DNA from 2 places in the Pseudarthrobacter sp. MDT1-40-2 genome. Region 2 is predicted to be linked to the other one. Evidence: predicted binding sites of a transcription regulator. Region 2 holds the regulator's gene; the other holds the start of a gene.
What was found. The regulator HspR, encoded in region 2, represses chaperone genes until heat shock. The targets are predictions, from matches to a motif close to AAGTTGAGTCNNNNNGACTCAACTT.
Positions count from the first base shown of each region.

Region 1: the regulator HspR is predicted to act here: its motif matches at 1,947-1,971, upstream of clpB (ATP-dependent chaperone ClpB).

Region 1 covers NZ_JBWZCL010000001.1:1,236,364-1,240,778, forward strand. The annotation lists gene clpB (ATP-dependent chaperone ClpB) at 1-1,915, opposite strand, end outside; gene AC50X5_RS05775 (hypothetical protein) at 2,923-3,405, shown strand; gene AC50X5_RS05780 (hypothetical protein) at 3,579-4,415, shown strand, end outside.
Region 2 covers NZ_JBWZCL010000009.1:35,329-39,743, reverse strand. The annotation lists gene AC50X5_RS16395 (nucleotide exchange factor GrpE) at 1-346, shown strand, start outside; gene AC50X5_RS16390 (DnaJ C-terminal domain-containing protein) at 449-1,426, shown strand; gene AC50X5_RS16385 (heat shock protein transcriptional repressor HspR) at 1,439-1,858, shown strand; gene AC50X5_RS16380 (GNAT family N-acetyltransferase) at 1,823-2,359, opposite strand; gene AC50X5_RS16375 (CG0192-related protein) at 2,368-3,012, opposite strand; gene AC50X5_RS16370 (GNAT family N-acetyltransferase) at 3,105-3,608, shown strand; gene urtA (urea ABC transporter substrate-binding protein) at 3,897-4,415, shown strand, end outside.

The DNA of each region.
Region 1 (4,415 bases), on a different contig from region 2:
TGTCGATCCGCACCATGGCGCGTTCGTCGTCGAACAGGAAGTCCGCGAGCGCCTTGGCCAGTTCGGTCTTGCCAACGCCGGTCGGCCCCAGAAACAGGAAGGACCCAGTGGGCCGGTTGGGATCGCTGATACCGGCACGGGCACGCCGGACGGCGTCGGAGACTGCCTGTACTGCCTTGGACTGGCCGATCAACCGCTTGCCCAGCTCCTGCTCCATATGCAGCAGCTTCTGGCTTTCCCCCTGCAGCATGCGGCCTGCGGGGATACCCGTCCAGGCGGAAATGACCTCGGCGATGTCGTCAGCAGTGACCTGCTCTGCCACCATCTGGCCTGACTTGTCCGCAACCTCGGCCTCGGCCTGCGCGGCGGCGTCCAGTTCGCGTTCCAAAGCGGGGATTTCCCCGTAAAGCACACGGGACGCCGTTTCCAGGTCGCCTTCACGCTGCGCTTTGTCAGCCGTGGACCGGAGCTCGTCCAGTTTGGCTTTCAGGTCACCCACGCGGTTGAGGCCGGCCTTTTCTGCCTCCCAGCGGGCGTTGAGGGCGTTGAGTTGTTCCTTCTTGTCCGCCATGTCAGCGCGCAGCGCGGCCAGCCGATCCACAGAAGCGGCGTCTGTCTCCCCGCTGAGTGCCAGTTCTTCCATGGTGAGGCGGTCGACGGCGCGGCGGAGCTGATCGATCTCTTCCGGGGCGGAATCGATCTCCATGCGCAGCCGGGAGGCGGCCTCGTCGACGAGGTCGATCGCCTTATCCGGTAGCTGGCGGCCGGAGATGTACCGGTTGGACAGCGTGGCAGCTGCAACCAGCGCGGAGTCAGCGATGGCCACTTTGTGGTGTGCCTCGTAGCGTTCCTTGAGTCCACGGAGGATGCCGATGGTGTCATCCACGCTGGGTTCGCCCACGTAGACCTGCTGGAAACGGCGTTCCAGCGCAGGATCCTTCTCGATGTTCTCGCGGTACTCATCCAGCGTGGTGGCACCGATCAGCCGCAGTTCGCCGCGGGCCAGCATGGGCTTGAGCATATTGCCCGCGTCCATGGAGGAATCGCCAGTGGCACCTGCGCCCACTACCGTGTGGATCTCATCAATAAAGGTGACAATCTGCCCGTCGGAGTTCTTGATCTCCTCCAGAACAGCCTTGAGCCGTTCCTCGAACTCACCGCGGTATTTGGCGCCGGCGACCATGGACGCAAGGTCCAGGGCGATCAGGGTCTTGCCACGCAGGCTCTCCGGAACGTCACCGGCAACCATGCGTTGGGCCAGGCCTTCGACCACCGCCGTCTTGCCCACCCCTGGCTCACCAATGATCACGGGGTTGTTCTTGGTGCGCCGGCTCAGTACCTGGATCACGCGGCGGATTTCCGAGTCGCGGCCGATCACCGGATCCAGCTTGCCGGACCGCGCCACAGCGGTGAGGTCGGTGCCGAACTTCTCGAGCGCCTGGAAGGTGTTTTCGGGATCCGGGGAGTTAACCTTGCGGTCGCCACGGACGCCTGGCAGCGCGGCGAGGAGTGCTTCATGGGAGGCTCCGGCGTCGCGCATTAGCCGCCCGACGCCGTCACTTCCGGTTGCAAGGCCCAGCAGCAGGTGCTCGGTGGAGACGAAGGAATCACCGAGGCGGTCGGCTTCCGTTTGCGCTGTCTGAATCGCCTGCAGCGATGGCCGGGACAGTTGTGCCTGCTGGACGGAACTTCCCGAGCTCGCGGGCAGGGCTTTGATCGCGTTGCTGGCCTGGACACTGACGGCGTCAGGATCAGCGCCGGCGGCGCGGAGCAGGGCAACCGCCACACCTTCGCGCTGGTCCATCAGTGCCTTCAGCAGGTGCGGGGGCTCCACCTGCGGGTTGCCGGCGGTCGATGCGTTCATGGCTGCCGCCGAAAGAGCCTCCTGGCTCTTGGTGGTGAATTTGACGTCCAATGGGAGCTCCTTTCGGGACACGGAAATCTTTAACTTGAGTGTACTACGCTCAACTTTTTTCGAAGGCCTTCCCCTGCCATGTTTGCCCAGGGCGAACTCCCTGTCCAGCGTTCCCTGCCACAGCGCCGGCGCGCCGGCTGCCGCCGGATGATTTCTTGTGCGACCGCTGCTCCTGGCCGAAGTTGGCCGGGTGTCGGCACGGCAGTCCGGGCACAACAGGTTTTACAGCCTCGAGGAAGCCGGGATGAGGCAGGCTTTCGATTCCTTCTGGACTGCAGAACTGGACCTCCTGGTGGCGGACGCCGCCGCGCTAAGCAACAACCGGAATCAATCGAAGCCCCACGATCCGCACAGCCCGCACTTCTGGCAACCAGGAGATCGCAGGAATGGCAGCTTCGCAGAGGAGACAGTCGTGGACGAGACGATCAGGTTCGCGCGGGAGCCTGATTTCGCTCGCAGCAACGCAACATCTTCTCCAGTTGCCGCAATCCCGGTCCGAAGCCCGAGGCCTGCTTGGACCCAATTTTGCCGCCTCGCTTCATAAAGATCTAAAGATAAATAGTTGCGCGCAGTCCGGTTTGTTTGGGTCTGGTGACGGACCGTCACCATGGAACTGTGCGCCCGATGCCAGCTGAGCGTCCGTCAATCGAGTACAAACTCACTGCACCTACACTCGATTAGCGCGCTATTCTGTGACTGGACGAGATTGATTTTATTTGATATTGACCAATTTTATTAAAATTTGTCATCTTGTTGACAAAAACAGCGCTGGAAGTTGGAGGTTTCATCGTGCGAATCCCTAGCGCGCAACGTCACAGCTGTCACACTGCCTCCTTGGACAATGTCAATTGAATCGAAAATCTGGTTGCGCGGTCATCAAACCTGTGTTTGGATGAACGCGGGGGAGAGTGGGGGGCTCTGCAATCGCAAACTGAAAAGTGGCGAATTTAGATTTACCTGCTCCTTTCCGGGTTCACTAAAAAGATATCCAGAGAGGAAACAAAAGAATGAAAGCAGTAAAAGTCGCGACTTCAATTTTGGCAGTCGGCGCTTCTCTAGCGGCGGGGTTAGTTGCCGCACAACCGGCCAGCGCAGTCAGCGCTTCGTCGAATTACTACTACGCGGGGGGACGCTACCTTCAGGCCAACGTCTGGCTGGGTTCTGGCAATCCGTTTGGTTATACGACCAGCACAAAGTACCTGGGCTCCGGGTCGGGTCCGAGCTACGCTTCATCGATCACCAACACCGCCTACATTGGAGTCACCGGCGTAGGCGTCTCACTTGGTAATGCATCAGGAGCGACGTCCAGCGACCAGGATTTCTCGACAACCTGGACGAACTACAACACGTGGATCTCTGACCGAGCCGGATCGAACTCAACCAGCAACAACTTCTACCTGTACGTGACCGGCTCGTCTTCCGGTAATGCGAACGTTCCGTACTTCGGATCGCCGCGGACTGTCTCGGCTTCCGTCCAGAAGTGGGTATGACATCTTCGGATGACCGAACTACGCCTGCCATCACAAGGACAAGAGGGCTAAGCCGCAGAGGAGCAATTGCTCTGCTGCTGGCTGTCCTTGTGGTGGCGGGCGCTGCCGGGTTCCTGTCGCTGAGGGGCGGGAACGACACGGCTGTCAAGGTCGGGCTGAACTCTGACGAAATCATGGCTACTATGGCGACCCTGAAGAGACCGGATGGTCTGCTGGCTTCGCCACCCGTATATGGGACGCCATCACTGGACGCCACCGGCTGGTCGTCAGCGGTCCTTGACCGTCTGGGTATTGAGCGCCCGAGGCTTTCCGAGGACTTGCTCAAGGAGCTCACGGAGGCTCCGGATGCTCCGTCCAATGGAGTCTGGAGTGCGTTTTTCACCGCTCTCGCGATGAATTCCAGCAGCCTCGGCGAAGCAGATGTGGCGGGTCTTGCCGGGTGGACCGCTACAAGCGGTTGGGTGGAAGACAAGCCGGAACACGCTCCGGAAGACGTTGCTGCTACCGTGCTCAGCACATGGGCCGCCTCAGTTGCCTTGAAGTCGGCCGGATTGCCCGTGGATCCTCGAACGGTTGCCGTGGCGCGCGACGCTCTCGCCCGCTGCGAGGGAAACACCTTTGTGCAAGTGCATTTGGTGGAGACGATCCTGGCCGCACAGCCGGACGACAAGGCGGCGGCCAGCCAGTTGTCGCATTGCCCGTTCACTGAGGCAGCCCTCGACACTAGCGCTGGAGCTCAAAACGAGGTGGCCCTTCTTTCAGCCTTTGCCGAAGCCAAGCGTTCAGCCTACGTCGGCGGTACACGCCCCGATCGCCTCAGGCAACTTACCCAGACGCTCGCCCCGCAGCATTTCATGCAGTACGACCCGTGGTGGGCTTATTACTCACTTGAGGGATTTCTAGCAGCCGGAGGTGACGCAGCTGCCTACCAGGATATTGGTCATGGTCTGAAAGCAACCTTCAACAAGGACGGGCTCACCAGACGTGTCGGAACCCCATCCGTAAACGTG
Region 2 (4,415 bases):
CGTCGAACGCGACCGTGCCGTGGCAGGGGAGATGGCCGTCATCGGCGTCCTGAACTCGCTGCTTCCGGTACTGGATGACATCGATGCCGCCCGCCAGCACGGCGACCTCGAGGACGGCCCCTTCGCCGCGATCGCCGCCAAGCTGGAAAATGCGCTGAAGACGTACAACCTGGTCCGTATCGATGAGACCGGCGTGGAGTTCGATCCGACCATCCACGAAGCCCTCATCCAGCAGCCAGGCGAGGACATCGAGGTTGACACCGTCAGCCAGGTGCTTCGCTCAGGCTACAAAACGGGCGACCGCGTCCTCCGCGCGGCCCAGGTCATCGTCGCAGTTCCGGCGTAGTACTACCCCGGTGGTTGAGTCTCGGTGGTTGAGCTTGTCGGTTGAGCTCGTCGAAACCCAAGAGGCTCAACCACCGACCCACAACTTTGAAAGGAAACGCCATTGGCTAGCCAGGATTGGGTGGACAAGGACTTTTACAAGATCCTTGGTGTTGCCAAGGACGCTTCCGACGCCGATATCAAGAAGGCCTACCGGAAGCTAGCGCGCGAGCACCACCCTGACACCAACTCGGGCAACAGCGCGTCGGAGAAGAAGTTCAAGGACATCTCCGAGGCTTACTCCGTCCTGTCTGACCCCGAAGAGCGCCAGCAGTATGACGCCATCCGGGCCATGGGCGGCGGGGCCCGGTTCGCCCCCGGCGGCGCCGGTCCCGGTGGCAATGCAGGCTTCGAGGACATGTTCGGCGGCCTGTTCACCGGCAATGCCGGACGCCATGCCGGGGGGTTCAGCACGGCCGGCGGCATCCCGCCCGAGTTCGCTGACCTGTTTGGCAACGGGGGTTTTGGCGGTCCAGCGGGATACCAGCGCACCCCGCAAAAGGGTGCCGACAGGACCGCGACTACCAGTATTTCGTTCGCCGGTTCCATCAGGGGCACCACCATTGGCCTGCGCGAGCCCAATGGTGAGGTCATCGACGTCCGTGTTCCGCCCGGCATTAAGGACGGCCAGAAGGTCCGCGTCCGCGGCAAGGGCCAGCCCGGTGCCGCGGGAAACGGCGACCTGATGGTCCAGGTTTCGGTCAAGCCGCACCCCTTCTACACGCGCGACGGCGACAACCTCCGTATCCACGTCCCGGTCACCTTCGCAGAAGCGGCTCTGGGGGCGGAGATTGAGGTGCCGACATTCGACGGCGAGCGGGTCCGGGTCCGTGTTCCTGCCGGGACCCCGTCCGGGCGGACGCTCCGGGTCAAGGGGCACGGCGTGAAGACGTCAAAGGGAACCGGAGACCTTCTGGTGACTATCGACGTCGCAGTTCCCAGCAATTTGAACAAGGCTGCGGAGGAGGCTGTGCGGGCATTCGCCGAGGCTACCGCCGATGCCGACGTCCGTGAGGGTCTCGCCGCAAAAGCCCGGTTGTAAGGCGGGATGGTCATGAACATCAGTGCTGATCAGCCGATTTTCGTGATCTCGGTGGCTGCGGAGCTGGCGGACATGCACCCGCAAACCCTCCGCCAGTACGACCGCCTTGGCCTCGTTTCGCCGCGGCGTGCCCCGGGAAAATCCCGGCGGTACTCCCAGCGTGACGTCAATATGCTCCGGGAAATCCAGCGGCTGTCCCAGGAAGGCGTCTCGCTGGAGGGCATCAAGCGGATCCTTCAGCTGGAGAACCAGGTGGCTGCGCTGCAGAACCGGGTCACCGAGCTCACCGAGGAACTCAACGTCCGGCGCCGTCAGCCACTGGACTCCCGTATCTTCGCAGCGGGCGCAGCCGGCGACGTCGTCAGCCTGGCACGCGGCCAGCGCCCGCGGGCCAGGTCACAGGCCGTAGTGGTGTGGCGGCCTAAGCAGTGAAGCCGGGCTGCCGGCGAAGATGAGCTGCTCCAGACCGTGCGCCACTGTGCGTTTTTCCAGCACCAGGCCACATTTGACAGCTACCCGCTGGGACGGGATGTTGGCCGGATTGATGATAGCCACAACCCGGCCGATTCCCGCCTGCCCTGCGAAATTCAGGCAGCCCGCTGCAGCCTCGGTGGCGTAGCCAAGGCCCTGGTACTCAGGAAGGATGTGGTACCCCACCTCGACCTCGGAAATGCCGTCCACCACTTGCATGGTTAGGCCGCAGTCGCCCAGGAAGTAACCTTCCTTCGTCTCCACAATCCAGAGCCCGAAGCCGTGATAGGCATAGTTGCGCTTGTTCCAGGTGATCCATTGCTGAGCGTCGGCGCGGGTTTTGGGAGCGGGGTAGTGGCGCATAACCTCCGGATTGCCCAGGAGGCCAGCCATCCGGTCCAAGTCCTCGTCCGCCATCCGGCGCAGCCGCAAGCGTTTCGTCTCGACGCTGTAGATGGACACTGAATCTCTTATACCTGCACCAGCGTCGCTAAGGGGACGGGGAGTTCCTGTCCCGCCCAGACACCGTTCAGCCCGGGATCTGCCGGTGCCGCGTCCAGGTCCAGGACCCGGAAGACGAAGAGCTGCATCCTTCCGGCGTCAATGACAGTGACGCGGTTTTCAGTGGTGGGCGCTGCGGGACTGAGCGTCGGCTCGTCGGTGGGGATCCCGCCGTCGGGCGTTCCACTTCCCTTGATACTGACTGTGCTGGGGCGAGGTTCCAGTTTCCCGTCCGCCTGGACAAACTGCTCCGCCTCTTCCTGACCCAGGAGGATCGCATCGGCGAGGGCAGTGGCGTAGACGGGATCGGCGCAGGCGTCGTAGACCCACCGCTTGCCCAGCACCGAGTGGTCCATGGTGCCGGCGAGCCACGCGTCGGCGCCCGGCAGCTCGGAACCGCGGTAGCTCAACGGGACCTGGTAGACGGTGCCGGCGTGGGAAACGAGGTGCGTCTCCAGCCCGACTTCGCCATCCGGATCGTCAAAGCGGTAGGCGCCCAGAAGCTGGGGCGCCGCATCTGTGCCTGCTTGGTTGAACCACGGCTGCAGAGGCAGGAACTGCTCGATGAGCTGGAGCTTTGAAGGGGTCAAGGTTGCTTTGTGGAGGATGGCCATGGTCCCCAGCCTAGGCCAGTCTGCGCTTACAAGCCGGGGGCCTGCCAGAACTAGACTGTCGTCAAAACAATGGATACGGGGGACAGGCTTTCATGACGATCACCATACGGGCTACTACGGCTGAGGACTGGCGCCGGGTGCGGGACCTTCGCCTCGAAATGCTGGCCGACGAGCCTGTGGCCTTTGCTGAGTCCCTGCAGGACGCCCTGCAGCTCAGTGAGCAGGACTGGCGGGCCCGTGGCGCCCGGGGGCAGGCGGAGACGGGCACCGCACTGGTTGCAGTTGCTGAGGATGGCCGCTGGGTGGGGACCATGGGCTGCTACATTCCGGAAGGCGCGCAGGACCCGCTGCTCGTTGGCGTCTACGTGACGCCGGACTTCCGGGGAGGTGTCCACGGCGTGGCTGCTGCGCTGCTTGAAGCAATCAAGGCCTGGGCCGGAGCCCGGGGAAGCCTGCTCCGGTTGGAAGTGCATGAGGACAACCCCCGTGCCCAACGCTTCTATCTGCACAACGGGTTCAGTTTCACTGGCGGCAAGAGGCCCTACAACCTTGACCCGAGCCAGACGGAGCTGGAGATGTCCTGCCCGCTGCCCTGACCGTTTGAACTGCGGCTTTGTGTCCGACAGGGCCGGTTAAGTTACGCCCTGCGCGTTTCCTGGAGGTTAATTCTCAGAAGCCGAAGTTCCGCGGATTTTTGGGGGAGTCCGCCGGCCGGCCGCTGTCCAAGCCCGGAACACCGCTTATCCCGAAACCACCCTGAAACGAATTATCGAGCGCCCTGAAACATTCGGACCCTACGTTTAGCGCAACGGGTCAGTGTCCTTATGGCCCCGGAGGCGTCCCGCTGCCCTGGCTGCAGCGGCGGAGTGAGAAACGGGTTAAACATGAAAGTTTCGGTCAAGAAGCGCGCACTTTTTCCGGTAACCGCAGGCCTGATGGCAGCGGCATTGGCAGGTTGTGGCAGCCAGATCTCAGATCCGGCGGCAGCCGGGTCCACAGCAAGCACCGCAACCTCCTGCGTGGACACGTCAGGCAGCAGCGTCAAGGTAGGTTTCATCAACTCGCTGTCCGGCACCATGGCCATCAGTGAAAGCACCGTCTTTGACTCACTGTCCCTGGCGGCCGAGGAGATCAACGCCGCAGGCGGCGTGCTGGGCAAGCAGCTCGAGGTGATCAGCGAAGACGGCGCCAGCGAACCCACCAAGTTTGCCGAACGGGCGGGCAAGCTCATTCAGCAGGACTGCACCGCGGCCGTCTTCGGCGGGTGGACTTCTTCCAGCCGCAAGGCCATGCTCCCCGTTTTCGAATCCAACGACGCACTCCTCTTCTACCCGGTGCAGTACGAAGGGCTGGAGGCCTCAAAGAACATCTTCTACACGGGCGCCACCACCAACCAGCAGATC